Regions from separate parts of the Bariatricus sp. HCP28S3_A4 genome, predicted to be linked through region 1. Evidence: predicted binding sites of a transcription regulator. Region 1 holds the regulator's gene; each other region holds the start of a gene.

Region 1 (7,628 bases):
GAGTGATGTGGGGAAATACCGGATCGAACCGTTTCTGAAATCCGAAGGTGTCGGGAAGCTGGATTATGTGTGGGTCTCCCACGGGGATATCGATCATCTTGGAGGAATTGAGGAAATGCTGAAACGACAGAAATACGGGATCCGAATCGAACGGATCGTACTTCCCGGGGAACGCTTCTGGGATGAAAAACTGTATGAATTTGCACAGACTGCCACAGAATACGGGGCAAAGGTCTACACGGTCGAAGCGGGGCAGATTCTTCGGGAAGGAGAAATGGAGCTTTTCTGTATCTGGCCGGGAGACGAGAAGGAGAAAGAAGAGATGCCGGAGCCGGGCAATGAAGCCTCCATGGTCCTTGCCCTTCGCTATCGCAGATTTGATATGCTATTTACCGGTGATCTGGAAAATGACGCAGAAGATACGGTGTCGGCAAGGATTGGGGAACTTCAGGAGCAAAAAAAGCTTTCGGACAGATTCGAAGTGCTGAAAGTCGGGCATCACGGATCGAGAAATGCGACATCGGAAAGACTTCTTGAAATAACAAGGCCGGATGCTGCCTGGGTGTCGGCCGGAGAGAAGAACCGCTATGGGCATCCTCACGAAGAAGTGCTGGAAAGACTTGCAAATTGGGGCGTCAGCTTATATAATACGAAAGACGGACATGCAGTGAAATTATGTACAGACGGGGAGAAATATAGTATACTGAGACCATGAAGAGTTTGAATGAAGATTTAAAAACCGGACAATTTAAACAGATCTATCTCCTATACGGGGAGGAGGCTTATCTGAAAAAACAGTACAGGGATCGTTTTGTAAAAGCGATGGTCTCCGAAGGAGATACCATGAATTATGCGTATTATGAAGGGAAAAACACGAATCCCCGGGAGGTGATCGACCTTGCCGAAACGATGCCGTTTTTTGCCGAGCGAAGGCTGATCGTGATGGAAAATACCGGGTTCTTCAAGAGCTCGGTGCCGGAACTGGCAGAGTATCTGAAAGAGATTCCTCAGACTTCGTTTCTGATCTTTGTCGAGGAGGAGATCGATAAGAGAAGCAAGCTGTACAAGGCAGTAAAGGACAGAGGAAGGATCGTAGAATTGAAACGACAGGATGAGAAGACTCTGGTGCGCTGGATTCTCGGTATGGTAAAAAAAGAGAATCAGAATATGACGGAATCTGCCGCCAGATATTTTCTGGGCAAGGTGGGCAATGACATGGAGAACATCCAGAAAGAGTTGGAAAAGCTGTTCTGCTATTGTTTGAATCATACGGAGATCACGGTGGCGGACATAGATGCGATCTGTACGACCCAGATCACGAACCATATCTTCGACATGGTGGATGCGGTGGCGAACAAGGAACAGAAGAAAGCGCTGGATTATTATTATGATCTGCTCACTCTGAAGGAGCCGCCGATGCGGATCCTGTATCTGCTGACCAGACAGTTCCGTATTCTGATGGAGATCAAAGAAATGGAAAAGCAGGGGACTCCATCGAAAGAAATGGCTTCCAAAGCCGGAATCATGCCTTTTTTGGTGGGGAAATACCGGACACAGGCGCAGGCATTTTCGGCAAAAGAACTTCGGCAGATCGTCGAGGCCGGTGTGCAGACCGAGGAGAATGTCAAGACAGGAAGAATGGGAGATGTCCTGTCGGTCGAGCTCTTTCTGGTACAGTACAGCCGGAAAAAACCAAAGGTATCATAATATACAGACAGGATATGAGAAAGATAGGATAAGGAGACGAAAAAAGGGCTATGCATATGGATCAAAAGAAAATTCGGAATTTTTGTATAATTGCGCATATCGACCACGGGAAATCTACATTGGCAGACCGGATCATCGAGATGACCGGCCTTCTTACCAGCCGGGAAATGCAGGCACAGGTACTGGACAACATGGACCTGGAGCGGGAGAGAGGGATTACGATCAAGTCCCAGGCAGTCCGCACCGTTTACAAGGCAAAAGACGGGGAGGAATACATTTTCAATCTGATCGATACGCCGGGACATGTGGATTTTAATTATGAAGTTTCCCGTAGTCTCGCCGCGTGTGACGGTGCGATATTGGTTGTGGATGCCGCTCAGGGGGTTGAGGCACAGACGCTTGCAAATGTATATCTCGCACTGGATCATGATCTGGATGTCATGCCTGTTATCAATAAGGTGGATCTTCCGAGTGCAGAACCGGAACGTGTGATTGAAGAGATTGAGGATGTGATCGGGATTGAAGCACAGGATGCACCGAGAATCTCTGCAAAGACCGGTTTGAATGTAGAAGAAGTGCTGGAACAGATCGTGGCGAAGATTCCGGCACCGGAGGGGGATCCCGATGCTCCGCTTCAGGCGCTTATCTTTGATTCCCTTTATGACCCGTATAAAGGAGTCATCGTATTTTGCAGGATTAAAGAAGGATGCATCACGAAGGGGACACCGATCAGAATGATGGCAACCGGAGCAACTGCAGATGTAGTGGAAGTTGGTTATTTCGGAGCAGGCCAGTTTATTCCTTGTGAAGAATTATCCGCCGGAATGGTAGGATACTTTACTGCCAGTCTGAAGAATGTGAAAGACACGCGTGTCGGTGATACGGTAACGAATGCGCAAAGACCTTGTGACAAGCCGCTTCCGGGTTACAAGAAAGTCAATCCGATGGTGTATTGCGGTGTGTACCCGGCGGATAGCTCCAAATATCCGGATCTGAGGGATGCACTGGAGAAACTGCAGCTCAATGATGCGGCGCTTCAGTTTGAGCCTGAGACTTCACTGGCACTAGGGTTTGGGTTCCGATGTGGTTTCCTCGGGCTTCTGCATCTGGAAATCATCCAGGAACGTCTGGAACGGGAATATAACCTGGATCTGGTGACGACAGCACCCGGAGTTATCTACAAAGTGTATAAGACAAACGGAGAGGTGATTGAACTTACCAATCCGTCCAATCTGCCGGATCCTGCGGAGATTGAATATATGGAGGAACCTGTCGTAAAAGCGGAGATCATGGTAACTTCGGAATTCATCGGAGCGATCATGGATCTGTGTCAGGAAAGACGAGGCGTGTACCAGGGAATGGAATATATCGAAGAGACAAGAGCAGTGCTTCACTACCATCTGCCTCTGAATGAAATTATCTATGATTTCTTTGATGCACTGAAATCACGTTCGCGCGGATACGCTTCTTTTGATTATGAGCTTCTTGGATATGAGCGGTCTGAACTGGTCAAGCTGGATATTCTCATTAATAAAGAAGAAGTCGATGCACTTTCCTTCATTGTATTTGCAGGAAGCGCTTATGACCGGGGAAGAAAGATGTGTGAAAAGCTGAAGGAAGAGATCCCGAGACAGCTCTTCGAGATCCCGATCCAGGCAGCGATCGGAAGCAAGATCATTGCGCGTGAGACGGTCAAAGCTCTGCGTAAAGATGTTCTTGCGAAGTGTTACGGCGGTGATATCACACGTAAGAAGAAACTTCTGGAGAAGCAGAAAGAAGGAAAGAAACGTATGCGTCAGGTGGGAAATGTAGAAATTCCGCAGAAAGCATTTATGAGTGTTCTGAAATTGGATGATAAGAAATAATATGGAAAGAAAACAAATATCAGGTGGGGCGGGCAAGCCTTTGGAACTGTACATTCATATTCCGTTCTGCCTGAAGAAATGTGCCTACTGTGATTTCCTATCAGCGCCCGCAGGCGAGAAAGAGCGGGAAGAATATGTACAGATTCTGTGTGAGGAAATCAGGACAAATGCAGGAAAAGTGGAAGAGTATCAGGTCTCTTCCATTTTCTTTGGAGGAGGGACTCCCTCTCTTCTTACCGGAGACCAGTTCCGGATGATTCTTGATACGGTTCGGGATCAATATCACATTTCTGCGGATGCGGAGATTTCTATGGAGATGAATCCCGGTACGGTTACGGATGAAAAACTGAAAGCGTATAAAGATGCCGGTGTGAACCGGCTGAGCATCGGACTACAGTCTGTCCATGATGAAGAACTGCGGATGCTTGGAAGGATACACACTTATGAAGAATTCCTTGAGGCCTATAGGAGTGCGAGGATGTGCGGATTTGACAATATCAATATTGATCTGATTTCGGCGATCCCGGGTCAGACGGCGGAGAGCTGGACCGAAACACTGAGAACAGTCGCGGCTCTGGAGCCGGAGCACATTTCTGCATACAGTCTGATCATCGAACCCGGAACTTTATTCTATGACAGGTACGGGGAAGATGCAGGACGGGAAGAAAGGGCGGAGTCGGGATGTGAGAAAAGAAAGGGTGCAAATCTGCCGTGGCCTGCGCTTCCTACGGAGGAGGAAGAACGGGAGATGTATCATCAGACAGAGCAGATCCTCGTCGGTGCGGGATATCAGCGGTATGAGATTTCCAATTATGCAAAGCCCGGATACCGATGCAGGCACAACTGCGGGTATTGGAGAAGAGTGCCGTATCTGGGGTTCGGCGTGGGTGCCGCCACATTTTTTGAAGGGGCAAGATACAGTAATCCGGAAAAGATGACGGAATACAGGGATAATTTTGAAGAAAAATTTTCCGGAGAAAAACTCAGCCTGGAAGATGAGATGGAGGAATTCATGTTTCTCGGACTGCGCATGACGGAAGGCATATCGAAAACAGAATTTGAGGAAGCCTTTGGAACCGGGATCGAAGCGGTCTACGGAAAACCGATCCGGAAACTGAAAGGTATGCATCTTATAGAAGAACATGAGGACCGTATCGCGCTTACAGAACAGGGAATCGATGTGAGCAATACGGTATTTGTGGAGTTTATGTTTTGAGAAAAGGACTGTCATATGGCAGTCCTTTTGCGATAAAAAAGTGTAACTATGAAATATTTATAAAGTGGGTTGACAAAGCGTGTTGGGAGTGATACATTAATAAGCGAAGATGATGTTAGCACTCGAATATACCGAGTGCTAATAAAACAAAGGAGGGTGCAGATGGAGTCTATACAGGAACTTAGTGAGCGGAAAACGAAAATCCTTCATGCCATCATTAAGAATTATTTAGACACCGGAGAGCCGGTGGGATCGAGAACGATTTCCAAGTATACGGATCTGAACTTAAGCTCTGCAACGATCCGGAATGAAATGGCGGATCTGGAAGAACTGGGTTATATCATGCAGCCTCACACATCGGCGGGAAGGATTCCATCTGATAAAGGATATCGATGGTATGTAGATATGCTGATGAGCCAGAAAGAGCAGGAGGTCACAGAACTCAAGGAGCAGATGCTGGAGAAGTCAGATAAGATGGATCAGCTCCTAAGGCAGGTCGCGAAAGTACTGGCAACGAACACCAATTACGCGACGATGATTTCCTCTCCGGTATATAACAGGAATAAGCTGAAGTTCATCCAGCTTTCACAGGTAGATGAGAACCAGTTGGTCGTCGTCATTGTGATGGATGGAAATATCGTAAAGAACCAGATTATTACACTGGAAGAGCCATTGGATAACGAAGCATTGCTGAAACTGAATATGCTGTTAAATACGGCACTGATCGGACTGTCGGTGGAAGAGATCAATCTCGGAATGATCGCCAGACTGAAGGAACAGGCAGGGATTCACAGTGAAGTGGTCAGTAATGTGCTGGATGCAGTGGCGAATGTGATACAGCTTGATGATGACATGGAGATTTACACCAGCGGCGCAACGAATATTTTTAAATATCCGGAGCTTAGCGATAAGCAGAGCGCTCAGGAGATTATCAGTGCTTTCGAAGAAAAGCAGCAGCTGGCAGCGCTGGTATCAAAGACGATGGCCAGCAGCGAGAATAAAGACATTCAGGTCTATATCGGAAATGAATCCAATGTGGAGAAGATGAAGGACTGCAGTGTTGTCACAGCGACCTATGAGCTTGGTGAGGGTATGCAGGGGACCATTGGAATCATTGGACCGAAGCGGATGGATTACGAACATGTAATGAAGACGTTAAAGACTCTGATGGCGGAACTGGATGAGATTTTCCACAGGGATGGTTAGAACATCAGGACTATGAAAGGAGAAAGGTGGCAGAACCGTTGGATAATCAGATGAGTAATGAAGAAATGGTAAAAGAAGCAGTGGAAGAGGCAAAGAAAGCCGCCATGGAAGCGGAAGCAGAAGAAGCTGCTGAAAAAGAAAATGATAAGGAAGAGGATTCCGAAGAAAGTCGGGAAGGTGAGAACAAAGAGGCCGGCGAAGCAGATGCGAAGGAAGAAGAAAAAACAGAAGAAACTGCGGAGCCGAAAAAATCAAAGCTTTTTGAAAAAAAGAATAAAAAAGACAAGAAGGATGAGCAGATTGCAGATCTGACAGATAAGCTTACCAGACAGATGGCAGAATTCGATAATTACAGAAAGCGGACTGAGAAAGAAAAATCAGCCATGTATGAGATCGGTGCAAAAGATATCGTGGAAAAGATTCTTCCGGTCGTTGATAATTTTGAACGCGGCCTGCAGTCTGTAGCTGAGGAAAACAAAGAAGATCCGTTTGTGCAGGGAATGGATAAGATCTACAAGCAGCTTATGACAACACTGGAAGGCATCGGTGTGAAACCGATTGAGGCGGTCGGACAGGAATTTAACCCGGATTTTCATAATGCAGTGATGCATATTGAAGATGAAGAGGCCGGAGAGAATGTCGTGGTCGAGGAATTCCAGAAAGGATATATGTATCGTGAAAGTGTTGTGAGACACAGCATGGTAAAGGTTGCTAATTAAAATAGCAGAATGAATGAAATAGTTTGTATATTTACACATGAAGATGCAGATATACTCTATATAAACAAAGTAAGTAAACAAATTTTTTAAAATATTAGGAGGTCTTCATAATGGGCAAAATCATTGGTATTGATTTAGGTACAACAAACAGTTGTGTAGCGGTTATGGAAGGTGGTCAGCCGGTTGTAATCGCAAATACAGAAGGTGCAAGAACAACACCGTCTATCGTAGCATTTACAAAAACAGGAGAACGTCTGGTAGGTGAACCTGCAAAACGTCAGGCAGTTACAAACGCAGAAAAGACAATTTCTTCTATCAAGAGAGAAATGGGAACAGACCATAAAGTTGACATTGACGGAAAGAAATATTCTCCGCAGGAAATTTCAGCTATGATTCTTCAGAAACTGAAAGCAGATGCAGAAGCATACCTTGGAGAAAAGGTTACAGAAGCAGTTATCACTGTTCCGGCATATTTCAACGATGCACAGCGTCAGGCTACCAAGGATGCCGGTAAGATCGCCGGTCTTGATGTAAAACGTATCATCAACGAGCCTACAGCGGCAGCACTTGCTTATGGTCTGGACAATGAAAAAGAACAGAAGATCATGGTTTATGACCTTGGCGGTGGTACATTCGATGTATCCGTTATTGAGATCGGTGACGGCGTTATCGAAGTATTATCTACAGCAGGTAACAACAGACTTGGCGGAGATGACTTCGATCAGAAGATCACAGACTATATGCTTGCAGATTTCAAGGCAAAAGAAGGTGTAGATCTTTCTACAGATAAGATGGCTCTTCAGAGATTGAAAGAAGCAGCTGAAAAAGCAAAGAAAGAGCTCTCGTCTGCAACAACAACTAATATTAACCTTCCGTTCATCACTGCAACAGCAGAAGGACCGAAGCATTTCGATA
Region 2 (7,628 bases), on a different contig from region 1:
AAATACCGGCTTGGCAGGTCCGGCATAGCAGGTGTATTCATATGTTTTCCCGACAGCCATGTAGCGGCTGTGGAAGCGCGGTGATGCTTCATGGACTTCCAGTATACTGATGTCGGCGGGCAAATACTGATTCATGTATTTCCGAATCTGCGCAGTCGATAGATCCGTGTCCAATACAGCATTTGCGGTCATTTCTTTTGCGTGCACACCGGCATCGGTACGGCCTGCACCCGTTACTTCCACGGACGAGCCGGTCATTCTGGAAAGCACGGCTTCCAGCTTTCTCTGGATCGTTGCATCGGTATTGCCCTGACTCTGCCAGCCCGAATAGCGGGTCCCGTCGTAGGCTATGGTAAATTTATAATTCTGATTCATAAAAAATGTCTCCTATAACTTATTCTGAACAGACTAATTATACCAAAAAGAAGAATTTAGGAAAAGACTGTAAACCAAAGTTAATTGCAACAGTCTGGCAATAAGGAACGGAAGAAAGCTAAAATACGCAGTTCACAAATGGTATCAAAGCGTTTATAATCGTTTTGTATGATTACGAATGTGAGGTGTCCGAAATGGAAAAGAACTTGACAAACGGAAGCGTATTTAAAACGATCTTATCTTTTTCACTGCCCTTCCTGTTATCTTATTTTTTACAGACACTGTATGGAATGGCAGATTTATTTATCATAGGTCAATATAACGGTGTGGCCAGCACAACGGCGGTGTCCATCGGAAGCCAGGTCATGCATATGATCACAGTCATGATCGTAGGTCTTGCCATGGGCTCCACGGTCATGATCGGTAAAGCGGTCGGGGCCGGGAAGAGAGAGGAGGCGTCAATGGCGATCGGAAATACGATCACGCTCTTCATGGGAGTATCGGTGACACTCACCGTCATCCTGCTTCTTTTGGTCCGCTCGATTGTTGCGGTGATGTCCACGCCGGAAGAAGCGGTGCAGGGGACGATCCTCTATCTTACCATCTGCTTTATCGGGATCCCGTTCATCACAGCCTATAATATCATCAGTTCCATTTTCCGCGGGATGGGGGATTCCAGAAGCCCGATGTGCTTTGTGGCAGTCGCCTGTGTGGCAAATATCATTCTGGATTATCTGTTCATCGGTGGTCTGGAACTGGGACCGGCGGGAGCTGCACTTGGAACGACGATTTCCCAGACGATCAGTGTGATCGTATTCCTGTGTATCATTCGAAAGCGGCAGAGCGGTATTGTGATGAAGAAATCTTATTTTCGTCCGAAGAAACTGATCATGGAACAATTGCTTAAGATAGGAATTCCGGTTGCGCTGCAGGACGGTTTCATACAGATTTCTTTCATCATTATAACGATCATCGTGAATCAGCGAGGGTTAAATGATGCGGCTGCGGTGGGAATTGTGGAGAAGATCATTGGCTTTTTGTTCCTGGTTCCATCTTCCATGCTGTCAACCGTTTCGGCACTGGCGGCACAGAATATCGGTGCCGGAAAACATGACCGCGCGAAGAAGACATTGTGGTATGCCATCACGATGTGTGTTTCCTTTGGACTTGCCACAGTGGTTGTCATGCAGTTTGCCGCGGGATGGTTTGTAGGACTATTTGCAACAGATACCGAGGTAATCCGTCTCGGCAGCGAATATATGCACGGCTATGTGTGGGACTGCGTATTTGCCGGAATTCATTTCTGTTTCAGCGGATATTTCTGCGCATATGGACGTTCATCCTTTTCGTTCCTGCACAATTCGATCTCGATCGTATGTGCCCGGGTTCCGCTTGCCTATCTGGCATCCAGGTATTTCCCGAATACGTTGCTCCCGATGGGGCTGGCAACAGCGACCGGATCCCTGGTGTCGGTTGTGATCTGTGTTGTGGTGTACCTGTGGATGCAAAGAAATGAAAATCTTACATAGCCAAATCGTTCTGAAAACTGATATAATGGATTTAATGAACCGTATGTTAAAAAACAATAATCATAAAGGAGGAAATACAAAATGAAAGTGTTATTGATCAATGGAAGCCCGCGCAAAGAAGGAAATACATTTATCGCATTAAACGAGATGAAACATGTGTTTGAGCAGGAGGGCATCGAAGCGGAGATCGTGCAGGTCGGAAATCAGGCCATCCGCGGCTGTGCAGCCTGCGGCGGATGTTCCAAATTAGGAAAATGTGTATTTGATGACTGTGTTAACGAAATTGCACCGAAGTTTGCAGAGTGTGACGGACTTGTGATCGGAAGCCCTGTTTATTATGCGTCTGCCAACGGGACCCTGATCTCGTTCCTGGATCGTCTGTTCTACAGCACTCCGTTCGACAAGACCATGAAAGTAGGAGCCAGTGTCGTGGCAGCCAGAAGAGGAGGGCTCTCCTCCACATTTGATGAGCTGAATAAGTATTTCACGATCAGCGGAATGCCGGTAGCATCCGGTCAGTACTGGAACAGCATTCACGGACGCCTGCCGGGAGAAGCAGCAGGAGATGCAGAAGGACTCCAGAGCATGAGGACACTGGCACGCAACATGAGCTTCCTTATGAAATCTATTGCACTCGGAAAAGAAAAGTATGGTCTGCCGGAGAAAGAAGCAAAGCAGGCTACGAATTTTATTCGTTAGTTACATGAAATTTAAGTTATAAAAAATCTATAAACTCTGTTGACAAACAATAATTAAGTGCTATAATAATTCAAAAATAAATAGTTTAAAAATAAAATATATTACTTCGAAAAAGAAGTAATATATTTTTGGAAACAATCTAAGCACTCAACGCAAAAGAGTGCTAACAAAAAGGAAGGCAGGTTATTTTTTATGAGATTAAAACCATTAGGAAACAGAGTTGTTTTGAAACATCAGGAAGCAGAAGAGAAGACACAATCTGGAATCATCCTGCCAGACAGTGCCAAGGAAAAACCACAGACAGCAGTTGTCATTGCAGTCGGCCCCGGGACAGACGGAAAAGAGATGCAGGTCAAGGAAGGAGACAGAGTCATCTGTACCCAGTATGCGGGAACCGAGATCAAGGTGGACGACGAAGAATATGTGATCGTATCACAGAATGATATCATTGCAATCGTTGAATAAGAAAAGAATAAAATCAGATTGAATTTGAGAAAGTAAGAAAGAAGGAATAAATCATGGCAAAGGATATTACATATGACATTGATGCAAGAAAGAAAATGGAGACAGGTGTCAATAAACTGGCAGACACCGTAAAAGTAACACTTGGACCAAAAGGAAGGAATGTGGTTCTGGATCAGTCCTACGGTACACCACTGATTACGAATGACGGTGTTACTATTGCGAAGGAGATTGAACTGGAAGATCGTTATGAGAACATGGGAGCACAGCTGGTCAAAGAAGTTGCTACCAAGACGAACGATATCGCAGGAGACGGAACTACGACCGCAACAGTTCTCGCTCAGGCTTTGGTGAATCAGGGAATGAAAAATATCGCAGCAGGAGCTAACCCGGTCATCCTTAGAAAAGGAATGAAGAAAGCTTCCGACGTGGCTGTCTCTGTTCTGGAAGAAATGAGCCGCCCGGTAACCGGCAAAGAACACATTGCAAAAGTTGCCGCCATTTCCGCAGGAAATGAAGAAGTCGGTGAAATGATTGCAGATGCAATGGAAAAAGTCGGTGAGAACGGTGTGATCACCATCGAAGAATCCAAAACAATGCAGACGGACATCGATGTAGTAGAAGGTATGCAGTTTGATAACGGATACCTTTCCGGATATATGTGTGACGACAAGGAAAAGATGGTCTGCAATATGGAAAATCCTTACATCCTGATGACAGACCGTAAGATTTCCAATATTCAGGATATCCTTCCGATTCTTGAAAATATTATGAGAGAAGGAAGAGAGCTCTTGATTCTTGCAGAAGATGTAGAAGGAGAAGCCCTTACGACATTGATCGTAAACCGTCTCAGAGGAACACTTAAAGTGGTTGCTGTGAAAGCTCCTGGTTATGGTGATAACCGGAAAGAAATGCTGCAGGATATCGCGGCGCTTACCGGCGGACAGGTTATCATGGAAGACATCGGAATCCAGCTTAAGGACGCAACAATGGATATGTTAGGCCGTGCAAAATCTGTAAAGGTAACAAAAGAAAATACAACGATCGTAGACGGCGCCGGAAATAAAACAGATGTAGAAGCTAGAATCGAAAATCTGAAGAGACGGATGGCAGAGACTACATCCGATTTCGATAAAGAGAAACTGATGGATCGTATCGCAAAAATGGGCGGCGGTGTTGCAGTGATCCGTGTCGGAGCGGCAACAGAAACCGAGATGAAAGAAGCAAAATATCGTATGGAAGATGCCATGAATGCCACAAGGGCAGCGGTAGCAGAAGGAGTTATTTTCGGAGGCGGTTCCGCATACATTCATGCACAGAAGAAAGTGGATGAATTTGCGGCAACACTGACCGGTGATGAGAAGACCGGAGCAGAAATCATTGCAAAAGCTCTGGAAGCGCCACTCTATGCGATCGTTGACAATGCCGGACTGGAAGGTGCAGTTGTGATCAATAAAGTGAAAGAAAGTGAAGTAGGAATCGGATTCGATGCGGTTCACGAAACCTATGTAGATATGATGGAAGCAGGAATCATTGATCCTGTCAAAGTAACCAAGAATGCACTTGCCAATGCGGTTAGTGTAGCAGCAACCCTTCTTACAACAGAAGCAGCAGTAGCAGACATTAAGGAACCGGCTCCGGCAGCACAGCCGTCACCGGATATGTACTAATTACATATGTACGAATTGCATATGATATATCCCTCTCTAAAACAAGATACCCGTCCCGTTTAAGGGGCGGGTGTTTTGTTGTAAAAAGGTTTCAAAGTGTTTCCGTGATTAGAAATTGCTTAATGCAAAAACTGGTGGTAAACTGAATATATAGGAAACGTCATAAAGCAAAAGACGTCCGGCAGATCCTCCCGGAGATGCCGCGTGAAAGGAGATGAGAACTATGTCTGATATGATGGAATACAAATGCCCGGCCTGCGGCGGTGCCATGGAATTCGACAGTAAGTCGCAGAAGATGAAGTGCCCCTACTGCGATACCGAAATCGCGGTGGAAGAATTTCAGAAAATGCAGGAAAACAAACAGCAGACAGCTTCAGATGGGGTATATAGCGAGAATCAAAGTGGAAGTCAGGACAAAGTAGACTGGCAGGCGGCCAACGACAATCAGTGGGCAGAAGGTGAGACCGATGGAATGCGGGTCTATGTATGTGAGTCCTGCGGCGGTGAGATCATTGCAGAAGAGACAACGGGAGCGACCACCTGTCCGTATTGCGGGAACCGAGTTGTCATGAAGGGACAATTTACCGGTGATCAGAAGCCGGATTATGTCATTCCGTTTAAGAAAGATAAGAAAGCTGCAAAGGCGGCATATTACAGCCATCTGAAAGGCAAGCCGTTCCTTCCGAAGGTATTTAAGGATGAGAACCATATTGATGAGATCAAGGGCGTATACGTTCCGTTCTGGCTGTTTGATGCTGATACCAAGTCCCATTTTATGTATGATGCGAGAAATCTCCGTGTCTGGGAGAACGGCGACACCGAATATACGGAACATGAACATTATTTGGTAGAGCGCGGCGGCTCGGTCCGGTTCGAACGGATTCCGGCGGACGGTTCCGAGAAAATGGATGATACACTGATGGAATCCATTGAGCCATTTGATTTCTCCGAGGCGGTACCATTTACCCCGGCATATCTGGCGGGATTTGTGGCAGACCGCTACGATGTGGATATGGAAGAATGTTTGGAGCGTGCGAAAGAACGAATCACGAGCAGTGCGGAAACTGTTTTTGGAAATACTGTAACCGGATATCAGATGATTACGACGACAGGAAGCAATGTCAATATTTACAATGCAAAATATTTATATGCATTGTATCCGGTATGGATCCTTAATACAACATGGGAAGGAAAGAAATACACCTTCGCTATGAACGGACAGACCGGCAAGATGGTGGGTGATCTCCCGATGGATAAAAAAGCCTACTGGCGTTATGTGGCGACCCGAAGTGTGATCTTCGGAGTGATCATCAGTGTTTTGATGTGGATTTTCATGCTGTGATGGGAGGGGTGGACAAATGAAGAAACGATTTTTGGCAGTTATAATTACGATTCTTTTGGCAATGTCTGCGGTTCTTCCGGCATCAGCCGAGGGAGCGTATCTGAGGGAGGCACCGCTTGTGGCGGATCATGCTGACCTTTTAGATGACGATGAAGAGAGCAAATTAACAGAATTACTGGAAGAGATCAGCGAACGGCAGAGGTGTGATGTGGTCGTAGTCACGACGGATACATTGGAAGGCAAGAGTGCCATGGAGTATGCGGATGACTACTATGACTATAACGGATACGGATATGGCGAGGACCGTGACGGAATCCTGCTTCTCGTCAGCATGGAAGATCGTGACTACTGGATCAGTACCTGCGGCTTTGGAATTACAGCATTTACCGACGCGGGGATCGAATACATATCCGATGAATTTGTGCCGTATCTCAGTGATGGCGATTATGAGACAGCGTTTATAGAATATGCGTCACTCTGCGATAAATTTCTGACCCAGGCCTATGAAGAAGAGCCTTATGACGTGGGAAATATGCCGCGCAGATCCATGCCGATCTTCTGGATTTTCGGATCGTTTGTTGTCGGATTCATCATTGCGCTTATCATGGCAAGTGCGAAAAAATCAGCACTTAAGACGGTGCGCAGAAAACCGGAGGCCAGAGACTATGAGGTTCCGGGCAGCTTTTCACTGTCCCTGCAGAAAGACCGGCTTGTCAACCGGTTTGTGACGACTCGAAAAATTGAACGGCAAAGCAGCAGTTCCGGCGGAAGCAGCACCCACGCCAGCTCTTCCGGTTCAACACACGGCGGTGGCGGCGGCAAATTCTGATATTTCATAACAATTCCATAACAAATTGCGTATGAACATTCAGAGCTTTTGGACGAATAGGAGTAAAGTAAAACCGGAGGGAACGTATCTGTTCTCTCTGGTGAACTATTGCAAACGATATTGTATTTAGAAGACTCCGGTAATGAAAATCTCAAGTCCGATGAAAATCAGGATGACACCGCCAAGAATGGTTGCTTTCCCGGAAAGCTTCGTTCCGGCACCTTTCCCGATTACCAGCCCTCCCATACAAATGATAAAAGTAACAACTGCGATGATGAATGCACAAATCGCAGCAGAAAGAAGATCATAATCCGCAATCGTGAATCCAACGGAAAGTGCGTCGATAGAAGTTGCAATTCCCTGAATCATCAGCGCGGCAAATCCCACACCCGGTTTCTCGCAAGGTTCTTCTTTACTGGTAAGTCCCTCATGCAGCATCGATCCCCCGATATATCCAAGAAGGATGAGTGCGATCCACGGGATGAATTTCTCAAAAGACTGAAAATATTCCACGATCGTATGAACACAAATCCATCCAATCATCGGCATAACTGCCTGAAAAATCGCGAAAACACCGGCAATCCGGCACATTTTTCTGGGTTTCATACAAGGTTCGTTCAATCCATTGGCAAGAGAGACAGAAAATGCATCCATGGCAAGTCCGACTCCCAGCAGAATACTGTTAAAAAAGAATACAAATCCAAGCACCATACATGATTCCT
Region 3 (7,628 bases), on a different contig from region 1:
CTACAATAGCCGATGGAGAGGAAAAACCAGAGGTGCAATGCTTTATGGAGGATAAAATGAGCGTACAATTATTGGATAAAACTAGAAAAATAAACAAATTGCTGCACAATAATAATTCCAGCAAAGTTGTGTTTAATGACATTTGTGAGGTGCTGACAGAGATTCTTCTGTCCAACGTGCTTGTGGTAAGTAAAAAAGGAAAAGTGTTGGGAGTCAGTGCTTGTCCGGGCGTTCCGGAGATTAAAGAACTTCTGAAGGGAGAGGTCGGCGGACACATTGACGAGATGCTGAATGAGCGTCTCCTGAATATCCTTTCCACGAAAGAGAATGTCAATCTTCAGACACTAGGTTTTACACCGGAGATTGTGAAAGGGTATCAGGCGATCATTACTCCGATCGATATTGCGGGAGAGAGGCTTGGAAGTCTGTTCATTTACAAGAAAGATGCCTTGTATGAGATTGATGATATTATTCTCAGTGAATACGGTACAACAGTCGTGGGACTTGAGATGCTTCGCTCTGTGAATGAAGAAAGCGCTGAGGAGACCAGAAAGGAACAGATCGTACAATCCGCAATCAGTACTTTATCATTTTCTGAATTGGAAGCAATCATACACATTTTCGAAGAACTTGACGGCATGGAAGGAATTCTGGTTGCAAGCAAGATTGCTGACCGGGTGGGAATTACCCGTTCCGTGATCGTAAATGCACTTCGTAAGTTTGAAAGTGCGGGCGTGATCGAATCCAGATCTTCCGGTATGAAAGGTACTTATATCAAAGTCGTGAACGATTATGTTTTCAAAGAATTGGACAAGATCAAAAGAGAAAAAATGAAATAGAAAACAGAAGAGAAGGGTATCAGGAGTCTGATACCCTTTTTATCTCTCATTAACATAGATCACAATGAAAGGAGAAAGAAAAATGTACGACGGAGACAGAGCGGTCATTTCGATGATCCACAATTATCTCGAAGGCGGAAAGCAGGACGAGACGGTTTACAAATGCACAGTGATCGAGTATCAGAAAGAGATGGAGCAGCTTCATCTGCGGATGAGCACGGGAGAAATCACCGATATTTCTCTGGATGCAGTCTATGAATGCCGGATTCAGACCCTGAAAGGGGAAGCCGTCTGCAAAGGAGTGATCAAAGAGCGGTATGAGAACAGAGCCGGAATGATCTTGATTTTACAGATTGTCAATGGATTTTATGAAATAAATATAAAGTAATTATAAAATTAAAAAAGGCATGTTGACAAATAGAAGTCGCAGTGCTATTTTATATCTAGACAGTTTTTAGCACTCAAATTTAATGAGTGCTAACAAAAATAGAAATCAAGGAGGAATTACAATGAGATTAGAACCTTTAGGTGACAGAGTTGTATTAAAACAGTTAGTAGCAGAAGAGACGACAAAGTCAGGTATCGTATTACCGGGACAGTCAAAAGAGAAACCGCAGCAGGCAGAAGTAATCGCAGTAGGACCGGGCGGAATGGTGGACGGTAAGGAAGTGACGATGAATGTGGCAGTCGGCGATCAGGTCATCTATTCTAAATATTCCGGAACAGAAGTAGAACTGGACGATGTTGAATATATCATTGTAAAACAGAGTGACATTCTTGCAGTAATCAAATAGTCAGCCGTATATGGCCTTTAGAAAAGAATTATTTTAAAACAGGAGTGAATTGAAATGGCAAAAGAAATTAAATTCGGCGCAGAAGCCAGAAAAGCATTGGAAGCAGGTGTGAATCAGCTTGCTGATACAGTAAGAGTAACATTAGGACCAAAAGGAAGAAACGTAGTTCTGGATAAATCCTTCGGAGCACCGCTTATCACAAATGACGGTGTAACGATTGCAAAAGAGATTGAACTGGAAGATGCATTTGAAAACATGGGAGCACAGCTCATCCGTGAAGTCGCTTCCAAGACAAATGATGTTGCCGGAGACGGAACCACAACAGCTACCGTACTTGCCCAGGCTATGGTAAATGAAGGTATGAAGAACCTTGCAGCAGGGGCAAACCCGATTGTTCTTCGTAAAGGTATGAAGAAAGCAACGGACTGCGCTGTTGAAGCAATCCAGAAGATGAGCAGCAAAGTAAACGGAAGAGATCAGATCGCAAGAGTGGCTGCTATTTCAGCCGGTGATGATGAAGTAGGCGAGATGGTAGCAAGCGCTATGGAGAAGGTTTCCAACGACGGCGTTATCACGATCGAAGAATCCAAGACCATGAAGACAGAACTTGACCTGGTAGAAGGTATGCAGTTTGACCGTGGATATATTTCCGCATATATGTGCACCGATATGGAGAAGATGGAAGCAAATCTTGACAATCCATTCATTCTGATTACAGACAAGAAGATTTCCAACATTCAGGAAATCCTTCCGCTTCTGGAGCAGATCGTTCAGTCCGGAGCAAAACTTCTTATTATCGCTGAAGACATTGAAGGTGAAGCACTCACAACACTGATTGTGAACAAACTGCGCGGAACATTCAATGTTGTAGCAGTAAAGGCACCGGGATATGGCGACAGAAGAAAAGCAATGCTGGAAGATATCGCGATCCTGACAGGCGGACAGGTGATCTCAGAAGAACTTGGCCTTGATTTGAAGGAAGTTACCATGGATCAGCTCGGACGTGCTAAATCTGTAAAAGTTCAGAAAGAAAACACGGTAATCGTTGACGGTTTTGGCGATAAAGATGCAATTTCCGGAAGAATTGCACAGATCAAAGCCCAGATCGAAGAGACAACTTCTGACTTTGACAAAGAAAAACTTCAGGAAAGACTTGCAAAACTGGCAGGCGGTGTAGCTGTTATTCGCGTTGGCGCAGCAACCGAGACTGAAATGAAAGAAGCGAAACTCCGTATGGAAGATGCTCTTGCAGCTACCAGAGCAGCAGTAGAAGAAGGTATTATCGCAGGTGGCGGATCTGCATATATCCATGCAGCAAAAGAAGTTGCAAAGATGGCTGAGACATTGACAGGTGATGAGAAGACAGGTGCAGGCGTTGTCCTGAAAGCTCTGGAGGCTCCATTATTCCATATCGCAGCAAATGCAGGTCTGGAAGGTGCTGTTATCATTAACAAAGTCAGAGAAGCAGAACCAGGAAACGGATTCGATGCATACACAGAAGAATATGTTGATATGGTAAAAGCTGGAATTCTTGACCCGGCTAAAGTTACAAGAAGCGCACTTCAGAACGCAACAAGCGTAGCCTCTACATTGCTCACGACAGAATCTGTTGTTGCAAATATTAAAGAAGATGTTCCACCGATGCCGGCAGGAGGCGCAGGCGGAATGGGAATGATGTAATTCCCGTTTTGAATTATTTGTGAATTTTGAAAACTCCTCGTAAAGAGGAGTTTTCTTTTTGTAGGAAAAGTGATACAATGATAGAAATATACAAAAGGAAATTTGGAGGTAAGATATGGGTGATTATTATACCGAACAACTTGTGAAGCGGAACGCCCCCGCAAGCACGATTCTTGCAAAAGCAGCACTGATTTTGCTTACGGTTGCTTCAGTTGGGCTTGTTTTGATCATTCCGGTTGCTATCATTGCACCAATTATTTTGATTTGTCTGGACGTTTTCTTATTCCGCAGTATGGATGTGGAATTTGAATATCTGTTTGTCAACGGCGCTCTTGATATCGACAAGATTATGGCAAAGTCCCGCAGAAAAAAGGTTTTCACGATGGAATTAAATGAGATGGAAGTTCTTGCACAGGCAGGTTCAGCAGAACTTAGACCGTATCAGGGACTTAAGACAGTGGATTTCAGCTCTGGAAACCGGGATGCAAAGCAGTACGAGATGGTGATCGTTCAGAAGGGTGAAAAGAAGAGAGTGGTTTTTGAACCGAATTCAACGATTCTGGAAGGAATGAAGATGCTTGCACCTAGAAAAGTTTTTGTTTAGGGTTGACACAAGTGTAACATGTATTGTATGATAGCAGTTAAATCACAACAAAAGAAGCGAAAGAGAGGAAAAGGATAATGGGAAAGATTATCGGAGAAGGAATTACATTTGATGACGTACTCTTAGTACCTGGGTATTCAGAAGTGATTCCGAATCAGGTCGATTTGTCAACCTATCTGACAAACAAGATTAAGCTGAATATACCAATGATGAGTGCCGGTATGGATACTGTTACGGAACATAGAATGGCGATTGCGATGGCTCGTCAGGGTGGTATTGGTATTATTCATAAGAATATGTCGATTGAACAGCAGGCAGAAGAAGTAGACAAAGTTAAGAGATCTGAATATGGAGTAATCACGGATCCATTTTATCTCTCACCAGAACATACACTTGCGGATGCTAATGATCTGATGGCGAAGTTCCGCATTTCAGGTGTGCCGATCACAGAAGGAAGAAAGCTGGTAGGTATCATTACCAACCGTGATTTGAAGTTTGAAGAGGATTTTTCCAAGAAGATTAAAGAATCCATGACTTCGGAAGGGCTGATCACAGCACCGGAGGGCATTACCCTGGAAGAGGCTAAAAAGATTCTTGCGAAAGCACGCAAGGAGAAGCTTCCGATCGTGGATAAGGATTTCAATCTGAAAGGCCTGATCACGATTAAAGATATTGAGAAGCAGATCAAGTATCCGCTTTCTGCGAAAGATGCCAAAGGACGTCTTCTTTGCGGAGCAGCGATTGGTATTACTGCAAACTGTCTGGAAAGAGCGGAAGCACTCGTGAAGGCACATGTTGATGTTGTCGTGCTGGATTCTGCGCATGGACATTCTGCAAACGTGATCCGGACTGTCAAGATGATCAAAGAGGCATTCCCGGAACTTCAGGTTATTGCGGGAAATGTAGCTACAGGCGAAGCAACAAGAGCTCTGATCGAAGCAGGAGCCGACGCTGTCAAAGTAGGTATCGGTCCTGGATCAATCTGTACTACACGTGTCGTTGCAGGTATCGGTGTACCGCAGATCACAGCGGTTATGGATTGCTATGAAGCTGCAAAAGAATATGGGGTTCCGATCATTGCTGATGGTGGTATCAAGTACTCAGGAGATATGACAAAGGCAATTGCGGCAGGTGCGAATGTATGTATGATGGGAAGTATCTTTGCAGGATGCGATGAAAGCCCGGGAACATTCGAATTATATCAGGGAAGAAAATATAAAGTATACCGCGGCATGGGTTCTATTGCTGCTATGGAAAACGGAAGCAAGGACAGATACTTCCAGACGGATGCTAAAAAGCTGGTTCCGGAGGGAGTAGAAGGACGTGTGGCGTATAAAGGTTCTGTAGAAGACACCGTATTCCAGCTTATGGGCGGTCTGCGTTCCGGTATGGGATACTGTGGTGCTGCGGATATCGAGACACTGAAGACGACCGGAAGATTTGTGAAGATTTCTTCGGCTTCATTAAAGGAAAGTCATCCACATGATATCCATATTACTAAAGAAGCTCCGAACTACAGTGTAGATGAATAAAATGAGATGCCTCGGTGATGCCGGGGCATCTTTTATGTCTGTGCTTCAAAGGCTTAAGAAAAAAATAATGAAATATTCTGCTTTTGTTCGAAGGAAATATGGTAAAATAAAAGAATGAAGCTATAGAAAAAAGGTAGGGGCAGGAATGTTCGGCAAGAGGCGAAAGAGAAGAAGAAAAGAGAAGATATACAGGAACAGAGAAAGAGGATATACAAAGAAGCAGCAGATTCGGCTGCGGCACTATCTGAAGCTGGGCGTAGTTATCCTTGTTTTACTGATTTTGATTCTTTCTGTGATACGAATTGCAGGATGTATCCGCTCCGGGAAGTACTGGGAAAAAGAGGATGCAAAAATCGATGCGACAAAACCGGATATTGATGTGGAACTTTTGACTGTAAATGAATACTCCAGACCGGGGACGGAGACGGGAGAGATCCAGGGAATTGTGATCCACTATACGGCAAATCCCGGTGCAACGGCCATGCAGAACAGAGACTATTTTGAGGGCCTCAAAGATACGCATACCACGAAGGCAAGCAGTCATTTCATCGTTGGATTGGATGGAGAAATCGTGCAGTGTATCCCGACCTGGGAAGTGGCTTATGCCTCAAATTCGCGAAATGCAGATACAGTTTCGATCGAATGCTGCCATTCCGATGAGAGCGGGATGTTCAATGAGAAGACATATCGTTCCATGGTACAGCTCACGGCGTGGCTCTGCGAGAAGTTCGGGTTGGATGAAAATGACGTGATCCGACATTATGATGTGACCGGGAAAAACTGTCCGAAATATTTTGTGGAAAATGAAGATGCATGGGAACAGTTTAAGCTTGATGTGAAGACTGCGCTTGCAACTCCGAAAGAAGAATAATAAGATATTTGGGTTGATAAGAAATAATAAATTCTGTTATACTGAATCCATACATATGTACAGTGGTACAAGACAGGAAATGAGGAATACAATGAAGAATATGAATAAAAAAATGTTGGATTATAATATTGTTTTGATTGGATTTATGGGCGCAGGGAAAAGTACAGTTTCCGCTTACCTGAATAAAGAGTATGGTATGGAAGTGATCGAGATGGATCAGGTGATCGCAGAGCGTGAGAAGATGAGTATATCCGATATTTTTGCCGTACACGGAGAAGAATATTTTCGCAATCTGGAGACGAATCTTCTGATTGAGATGCAGTCTCAGACGAACAAAGTTATTTCCTGTGGCGGCGGTGTTGCCATGAGAGACCGCAACGTGAAAGAGATGAAGAAAAATGGAAGAGTTGTTCTACTTACGGCAGCCCCGGAGACGATTCTGGAGCGCGTGAAAGACAGTGATGACCGTCCCCTTTTGAATGGGCACAAAGATGTAGATTATGTCGGCGGCCTGATGGAAGTGCGAAGACCCAAATACGAAGCAGCTTCAGATATCGTTGTAAGCACGGACCAGAAACGTGTTTCAGAGATCTGTGAAGAGATGATGCAGAAATTGAAGGAAATGGATGAGAAAGATGTTTAATATGTTTTACCCGGATGATTATGTGGCATCCACTTATGTGATTGATTTTGACAAGTTATATACAGAGGGTTACCGGGGGCTGATTTTTGATATTGATAACACACTGGTTCCTCACGGCGCACCGGCCGACCAGCGAGCTATCCGACTGTTTGAAACGCTGAGAAGGATTGGATTTGATACTTGTCTGATTTCGAATAATCAAGAGCCGAGAGTGAAGCCTTTTGCGGAGAAAGTGGGAAGTAAATATGTCTATAATGCGCATAAACCTTCTACAAAGAATTACAAGAAAGCAATGGAACTGATGAGCACGGATGAGAAGAATACCATTTTCATCGGAGATCAGTTATTTACAGATGTATGGGGAGCAAAACGCACCGGAATCGAAAGCATACTTGTGAAGCCGATACATCCAAAAGAAGAAATTCAGATTGTTCTGAAACGTTATCTTGAAAAAATTGTTCTATATTTTTATAAAAGAGACAAAAAAAGAAACAGATAATAGAAAACAGCAAAGGAGTCTGCAGGAAGCAGGCTCTTTTGTTGTGTGTGTCCAGCGAAGCAGGACCACACTTGCCGGTGCAAGTCCGGTCACGGTAATCGCCAGTGAGCCGTGTAGCTAAACTCGGTGCGTTGTAGTAATACAGGGTGCTAAATGAGGGGCGGAT
Region 4 (7,628 bases), on a different contig from region 1:
TTCTCATTCGGCTCTACAATCGTGCCGCCGTTCTTCTCAATACATTCTTTGAGTGTCAGATAGTTGTGATCCAGATTCTTGAAGAGGATGTAATCTTTCATCTTATCACAGAATTTCTCATCCTTCAGGCAGCCGAATTTGATGAACGGACTGATATCATCCCAGTATTTTTCATAAGTTTCCTTATCAGTCTTGCACATTCCGGACAATTTGTCTGCCACTTTCTTGGAAATGTATTCTGCGATCTTCTGTACAAATCCATCATTCTGCAGTGCACTTCTTGATACGTTCAGCGGAAGATCCGGGCAATCGATCACGCCCTTTAATACCATCAGGAATTCCGGAATCACTTCCTTGATATTGTCTGCGATAAATACCTGGTTGTTATACAGTTTGATGGTTCCTTCGATGGAATCATATTCTGTATTGATCTTCGGGAAGTACAGAATACCTTTCAGATTAAACGGATAGTCCATGTTCAGATGGATCCAGAACAGAGGCTCCTTGTAATCCATAAATACTTTGCGGTAGAATTCGATATAATCATCTTTCGTGCATTCATTCGGATGTTTGGTCCAGAGCGGCTGTGTATCATTTATCGGAACCGGACGCTTCACAATCTTAACTTTATCCTTTGCCGGTGAAACTTCTACCATTTCTTTTTCGCCGTTCTCATTTTCTTTTTCTTCCATCTTTGCATCTTCATGGATATGTTCAACGACCTCATCGGTATCCAGAAGTTCTTCTTCCGGAATCGTCTCATATTCTGTCTCTGCATTTTCTTTTGAAAGATAGATCTCTACCGGCATGAAGGAGCAATATTTCTCCAGCACTTCACGCATACGGTATTCATTGGCAAACTGAAGGCTGTCTTCATTAAGCAATAAGGTAATCTCCGTTCCAACTCCCTCTTTATTGCCGTCTTCCATCTCATACTCTGTTCCGCCATCACTTACCCAGTGTACCGGTACTGCGCCTTCTTTATAAGAAAGTGTATCGATTTGTACTTCGTCCGCAACCATGAATGCGGAATAGAATCCAAGGCCAAAGTGACCGATCATGTCATCCTCTGTCGTCTTGTCCTTATACTTTTCAAGGAACTGCGTTGCGCCGGAGAAAGCGATCTGTGTGATATACTCTTCCACCTCATCCGCGGTCATACCAAGTCCGTTATCGATGAATTTCAATGTTTTCTCTTCCGGATTTACGATAACCTGGATCTTTGCTTTATAATCTTCCGGCATTTCATATTCGCCCATCATATCCAGTTTTTTCAGTTTAGTAATCGCATCACATCCGTTGGAAACAAGTTCACGTGCGAAAATATCATGATCGGAATACACCCATTTCTTAATGATCGGGAAAATATTTTCGCTGCTAATTGAAAGACTGCCTTTTTTTGCTGCCATTTGTACCACTCCTTATGTTAAATATTTTTTTCTTTTTCACATCTATCAGATATCTTAATACCCTAAAATCCAAATGTCAATAGAAAATTAGCACTCATTTTGAATGAGTGCTAATAATTTTGTGAAAAATATAAACTTTTTCTAAACTTTCTATTCTACGCTCTTCAAAGATTCCACCATATCAATCTTTTTCAGTTTGTAGAACATGATCCAGTTCACGAACATAGAGAATGCCACGGTAAACAGGAAGCTGTACAGATAGCTGATTGGGTGAATTTCTCTTCCGAACATCGCTTCATTGACTTCAACGGTTACGATCACAAATCTGTGCATGAGATTTCCAAGTCCCATTCCCACCAATGCTCCCAAGAAGGTCAGCATCACATTCTCTCTGTATACATAAGATGCGACTTCGATATCATAAAATCCCAAAACTTTCAGTGTAGCCAGTTCACGCCTTCGCTCTGTGATATTGATATTATTCAGATTATACAGCACCACAAACGCAAGCATTCCCGCAGAAACGATCAACACGATGATGACCAGATTCAGACTTCGAAGCATATCATCCAGCCTGCTTTCGATGCTCTTGCTGTAACTCACATTTAACACATCATCAAATTCCAGCAGCGTCCTGCCCGTTTCCTCGATCGAGTCTTCCTGTCCGTCCTTCATACGAAGAAGGATGCTATTATATTTCGGCGGTGCCCCATAAAGCTCTTCATAGGTATCATTGCTCAAATAGAGATAATGTCCCATATAGTTCTCACATATAGCGCCGATCACAACTTCACGTTCTCCTTTGTCGTCATCTTTGATCGTGATGGTATCTCCCACATTCACCGCAAGGATCTGAGACATCTTTTCGGTAAGAATCACTTTATCTTCGGCAAGTGTATATGTTTCATCACTGGTTCTGCTGTGGAAGCTAAGAAAGCTTTTCAGTTCTTCTTCACTTTCCGGTACCACAAGATACACGCTTGATTCAGCGCTTTCCGATTTCACTTTCAGTTTCTGCATCCTCACCTGTGTAAAATCATCCAGCGCCGAATCTGCTTCCAATTCGTCAAGGATCTGATTTTTTTCTTCTTTATCGATCGTATCATTCATATATGCAGTCGCATCATAAAACTGTATCTTTTCATATTGAAGGTCTACGATCTCGTAAATGCAATCCTTAAGGCCAAAGCCGACCAGAAGAAGTGCCATACATCCTCCGATACCGAAAATGGTCATAAAGAACCGTTTCTTATAGCGGATCAGATTTCTGATCGATGATTTCCATGTAAAACTAAGTCTTCTCCAGAACCATCCGATTCTTTCCAGAAGGATCCGTTTGCCCTGTTTCGGTGCCGGCGGTCTCATGAGCGCAGCCGGATGAGATGCGAGTTCCTTATAGCAGGAACCGATCGTCGCCGCAAGCGTACAGATCACAGCAATTCCTGTCGCCTGAACCGCGTAGCTCAAATGATAGGGGAGCAGAATATCCGGCAAATGTTTATACAGGATCTTATATGCATAAATGATAACCAGTGGGAACACCTTCTCACCGATCAGGACGCCCACGATACTTCCGCCAAGTGTCGCGGAAAGTGCATAGAAAATATACTTTTTAGCTATGGCCAATTTCCCGTATCCGAGTGCTTTCATCGTGCCGATCTGGATACGCTGTTCCTCCACCATCCTGGTCATCGTTGTCAAGCTAATCAACGCAGCGACCAGGAAGAACAAGAATGGGAAAACCTCTCCGATCGAGCGCATACGATCCGCATTTTCTCCATAGCCGTCATATTCAGCCATTGCTTCACTCCGGTTCTGAATGTACCATTTCGGCTCTTCCACCTTCGCAATCTCAGCTTTTGCATCCGCAATCTGCTGCTTCGCCTCAATCAATTTTTCTTCGCCTTCACGGATCTGATTTTCACCGTCTTCAATCTGCTGCACGGCATCCGCTGCCGCTTTGGCGTACTCGGATTTTCCTTCGGACAGTTCTTTCTCAGCCGAAACAATTTCTTTTTTTCCCTGATTAAGGCTTTCCTCTTTTTCACGGATCAGTGTCCATGCGGCATCCAGCTGTCTCTGCCCGTCTTCGATCTGCTGCTTTGCATCTAACAGTTCTTTTCTTCCATCCTCGAGCTGCTTTTTCCCCGATTCCAGAGCCTGCCCAGCTTCAATAAGCTGCTGCTCCTGCTTCAGAAGTTCTTCTTCTTTTTCCAGGAGTTCCTTCTCGGTCGCATCCAGCTCACTTCGTTTCTGGATCAGTTCCTCTCTCTGCTGCTGCAGCTCCTCTATTTTTGCAGGAATCTGCTCCTCATTTTCTACTCCGGCCACCTGCAGCTGAACAAGAATTTCATTCTTCTGTTCTTCCAGTGCCTCTTTCTTCTCCAGCATTCCCTCGTAAATCTCTACGAGTTTGTTCTGCAGTTCTGAACGTTCCTCCTCAGGAACCGCAGAAATCTTTTCATAAAGGCTTTGCCCAATCTGTACCAGCTTATCCAATGTTTCAAGTGCCGAGTCGATCTGCTCCAGACCATCTGCTGCCTGCTGAAACTGTTCGATACCGGTATCAATCTGCAGGATTCCTTCTTCGATCTGCTCACGTCCGGCTTCAATCTGCTCTTTTCCATTGGCGATCTCTTCCTTCCCGGAAGTGATCAGCGGCATATACTGATCATAGTTTTTCTGATACTCCGCTTCCGCTTCGTCTAATTCCTTCTCCTTTTCGGAAAATTCTGCATATCCGCTCTCATATTCCTTCTTTGCCTCATCTAAGGTACTCTGCTGACGATTCAGTTCGGATTTCGCATCTTCGATTTGTTTCTTACCGTCTTCGATCTGCTTTCGTGACTGCGTAAGAAGTGCCTCGCCGTCCTCCAGCTCCTTTTTTGCATCAGCCAGCTTCTTCGCGGCTGTACTGCGAGCATCCTCCAGTTCCCGCTTTGCCGCATCCAGTTCTTCCGATTTGTCATCCAACTCTTTCTCGGCATCTGCAATCTCTGAATTTGCTTCTTCCAGGACTTCCTCACGCCGTGCCTTACAGCGCTCTTCTTCAATTTCTTCGATTGCAGCTTTTGCGGCATCCGTGAGATCTTCATATTCCTTCGTAAACGCCACTGCATCCTCCGCATCGCTCACCCGCACATAAGCTTCTGTATATACATCCAGATTGAACGACGACTTGTCAACTACTACAAACCCGCTGACCTCACCGTTTCCGATTAGACTGTTTCCCCTGCCGAATGATATGTAAAGCGGACTGTTCCCAATCCCTACAATCGTAAATGTATCACACGTCAGGGATTCCGAAAGTTCCGAATCATCTCCGGAGCGAAATGTAATTCGATCGCCTACCTGATAATCTCCATACGCGACAAAATCCTCATCCAGAAGACATTCCCCTTCCTTTTCAGGCATTCTTCCTTCCACAACCTGAACAGTGTTGAAATTCTCCTGTGCCGCCATAACATGTACGACCTTCTCATTCTCTCCTGTCGGGCACAGGACATCCTTACTGTAGCTTCCTTCCGCCTCCGCAATTCCTTTTACTTCTGAAATCGCCTGAATATCCTCGTCCGTCAATCCCATCGTACCTATAACCTTGATGTCCATCAGTTCTTCTCTATCAAAATAGGCATCTCCGGAAATCAGCATACTGGGCTGCGATGAACGTATACCGGAATAAAATGCAACTCCAAGTGCAACAATGAAAAATATTGAAATAAAACGCCCCCTCGATTTCCTGATTTCCATGAAAAAATCTTTGCGTAATATATTCTTTTTCATTCTACTCTACCATTCTATCGTTTCTACCGATACCGGGTTTGGATTCTCGGTCATCGAATCTACCTTTCCGTTTTTCATTTTAATAACCCGATCTGCCATCGGTGTGATCGCCGAATTGTGCGTGATCAGGATCACCGTCATTCCCCGTTCGCGGCAGGTGTCCTGCAGAAGCTTCAGAATTGCTTTTCCTGTATTATAATCCAAAGCCCCTGTCGGCTCATCACAAAGCAGAAGTTTCGGATTCTTCGCAAGTGCTCTCGCGATCGAAACTCTCTGTTGTTCTCCTCCGGATAACTGAGCCGGGAAATTGTTTAAGCGGTCTCCCAATCCCACATCCTGAAGCACCGTTGCCGCATCAAGAGGATTCTTACAGATCTGTAAAGCCAGCTCTACATTCTCAAGTGCAGTCAGGTTTGGAATCAGATTATAAAACTGAAAAACAAAACCGATATCAGCCCGTCGGTACGCTGTGAGCTGACGCGCATTATAAGATGCCACATCCGCGCCGTCAATCCACACTTCACCGCTTGTCGCCGTATCCATTCCGCCAAGGATATTAAGAACCGTCGTCTTACCAGCCCCGCTTGGTCCTACAACAACTGCAAATTCTCCTTTATTGATCGTAAAATCAATCCCGTCCGCAGCAGCAATTTCAATTTCCCCCATCTTATAAATCTTCCGCACTTCCTTCAGTTCAACAAATGCACTCATAAAAATCTCCTCTTGCTTCATCCGCTTATAATGTAGCTTTAAATATCTTTAATGATACCACATGTATATCAAAAATCAAAGAGACGTTTTATAAAGATAGAATTGTTCACCAATACCTTCTTCAGCATTTTTTCCTTCATTTTTTTCTCGCCTTCTTTTTCTTTTGTGGATTTTGCCTTTTTGACGTGATTTTGCACAATTTTATTCTCTCTTTTTTAGTGCATTTGTCTTTTTTGCGAATTTACTTCTCTAATACCTCATGGTATTATAATAGCAACTTGAAGATAACTTACTAGTTTAGAAAGTTCCTTGAGCGGGGCGGCATCCTAAGTCAGTCACAATTGCCCCACCCATAAAAGGGACGCAGATAATTTAATATGACGTTTTCAGTATTTTGATACTTTTTATTTTCATTTCTCCTTTAATGAAATTATTAAGAAAAAACAGTTTGCAGTATTTCCCCCGATTATGTACTGCAGGCTGTTTTTTCGTTATTACAACTAATTTTTGACTTTCTTAACCATTTATGAATGACGGACAACATCTAAGGTGTAAAGCCTTTATTGAATAATCAAAAGCTTTACACCTTTTCTCTACTTCCGTCCCACAAGTTGTGTAAATCCGTTCCGTTTCCGGAAGTTCCTTAACAATTTATAATTCACTTTTTTCCCTCCGAATTCCTGCCGGTACATTCACTCTTCTCTTTCTGGCAAAGCCCACAGCAGCGAACGCGCTTATCCATGACATTCCTGCAATAAGCATCCACCAAAACCGCTGTTTTTCATCTCCCGTTTTTACATTTGAAGGTTTTCCGGGTGTTTTTCCCTGATAACTGTTTCTGAAAATAACCCCGTCTGTTTTTTCTCCTTTCTCATTCTCGACAATGATCTGACAGACCATCTTCTCGTCAGTGGTGTTCTTCACATACACACTGACATGATAGATCTGTTCATCATATGAATAGTTCTGTTCTTTCGTTGCAATAATCTGACGGATTTCATATTCATATACTCCGCCATGCTGATATCGGATCGGTCCGAGCTGAACCTGCTGATTGTCTTTCAGCCTGAACTCCAGCCTTCCGTTTTCACTTCCTTCCGGCATTGGGTCTAACGGCTCCACTGCTTGCATTTGATAAGAAAAGCTGCGATTCAAATCTGCGGGAACTATCTGTTCCGTCGTAAATACCTGTTCCACCGGAACCGTCACCTCAGCGGACTGCTCGGCAGCCCTTACTGTTATGTTCTGAAATACCAGAACACAGCACAATGTCACCCAAAATTTTATTCTCCGCTTTCTATTTCTTTTTTCCATCTTCTTTCTCTCCTTTGCCAGCATTCATTTCGTTGTCAATCTTTGCCACCAGGATGAATCTTCCGTTTGTCCCTTCCGGCGTGCATGTCGAAAGTAAAAGGATCTGATCATTTTCCGAAAGCTCCATATCGTTTGAATGCATAGCATGCAACTTAATATATGTAAGAAATTCCTGCTTTTTTTCTTCTTGTCCAATCGTAGGATTGTATATCACATTATTATATGCATCGTCCTTTAAGATTGCAGCAAACTCAAGCTCTTTCTCCCTTCCGTTTACATACAGACTTCCATATCGATGCTCTTTAAAAAAAGTTTCCTCCGTAAAATTCTCCAGTTCTCCGAACATCGCCTTTTTTTCCATATGATGTCCGTAAATGATATTGCAGAAATCCGAAAAATCCGATGTGTTTC

What was found. Region 1 encodes HrcA, which represses chaperone genes, less so after heat shock. Its sites were predicted from a motif close to TGTTAGCACTCNNNNNNNNNGAGTGCTAACA; they were not measured.
Region 2: the regulator HrcA is predicted to act here: its motif matches at 2,742-2,772, upstream of ACTNBF_RS11570 (co-chaperone GroES).
Region 3: the regulator HrcA is predicted to act here: its motif matches at 1,292-1,322, upstream of ACTNBF_RS03215 (co-chaperone GroES).
Region 4: the regulator HrcA is predicted to act here: its motif matches at 1,495-1,525, upstream of htpG (molecular chaperone HtpG).

The regions. Positions count from the first base shown of each region.
Region 1 covers NZ_JBQHSE010000001.1:125,640-133,267, reverse strand. Annotated here, with positions in the region: gene ACTNBF_RS00630 (DNA internalization-related competence protein ComEC/Rec2) at 1-715, shown strand, start outside; gene holA (DNA polymerase III subunit delta) at 712-1,707, shown strand; gene lepA (translation elongation factor 4) at 1,758-3,572, shown strand; gene hemW (radical SAM family heme chaperone HemW) at 3,559-4,788, shown strand; gene hrcA (heat-inducible transcriptional repressor HrcA) at 4,951-5,994, shown strand; gene grpE (nucleotide exchange factor GrpE) at 6,021-6,713, shown strand; gene dnaK (molecular chaperone DnaK) at 6,824-7,628, shown strand, end outside.
Region 2 covers NZ_JBQHSE010000023.1:982-8,609, forward strand. Annotated here, with positions in the region: gene truA (tRNA pseudouridine(38-40) synthase TruA) at 1-375, opposite strand, end outside; gene ACTNBF_RS11560 (MATE family efflux transporter) at 570-1,904, shown strand; gene ACTNBF_RS11565 (flavodoxin family protein) at 1,986-2,603, shown strand; gene ACTNBF_RS11570 (co-chaperone GroES) at 2,796-3,068, shown strand; gene groL (chaperonin GroEL) at 3,122-4,735, shown strand; gene ACTNBF_RS11580 (hypothetical protein) at 4,959-6,077, shown strand; gene ACTNBF_RS11585 (TPM domain-containing protein) at 6,094-6,906, shown strand; gene ACTNBF_RS11590 (manganese efflux pump MntP) at 7,033-7,617, opposite strand.
Region 3 covers NZ_JBQHSE010000004.1:54,652-62,279, reverse strand. Annotated here, with positions in the region: gene codY (GTP-sensing pleiotropic transcriptional regulator CodY) at 57-839, shown strand; gene ACTNBF_RS03220 (hypothetical protein) at 922-1,227, shown strand; gene ACTNBF_RS03215 (co-chaperone GroES) at 1,349-1,633, shown strand; gene groL (chaperonin GroEL) at 1,688-3,313, shown strand; gene ACTNBF_RS03205 (DUF6106 family protein) at 3,429-3,917, shown strand; gene guaB (IMP dehydrogenase) at 3,995-5,449, shown strand; gene ACTNBF_RS03195 (peptidoglycan recognition protein family protein) at 5,595-6,320, shown strand; partial or broken gene ACTNBF_RS03190 (shikimate kinase) at 6,406-6,963, shown strand; gene ACTNBF_RS03185 (YqeG family HAD IIIA-type phosphatase) at 6,956-7,462, shown strand.
Region 4 covers NZ_JBQHSE010000007.1:76,642-84,269, forward strand. Annotated here, with positions in the region: gene htpG (molecular chaperone HtpG) at 1-1,409, opposite strand, end outside; gene ACTNBF_RS05525 (FtsX-like permease family protein) at 1,560-5,159, opposite strand; gene ACTNBF_RS05530 (ABC transporter ATP-binding protein) at 5,199-5,903, opposite strand; gene ACTNBF_RS05535 (Spy0128 family protein) at 6,555-7,217, opposite strand; gene srtB (class B sortase) at 7,201-7,628, opposite strand, start outside.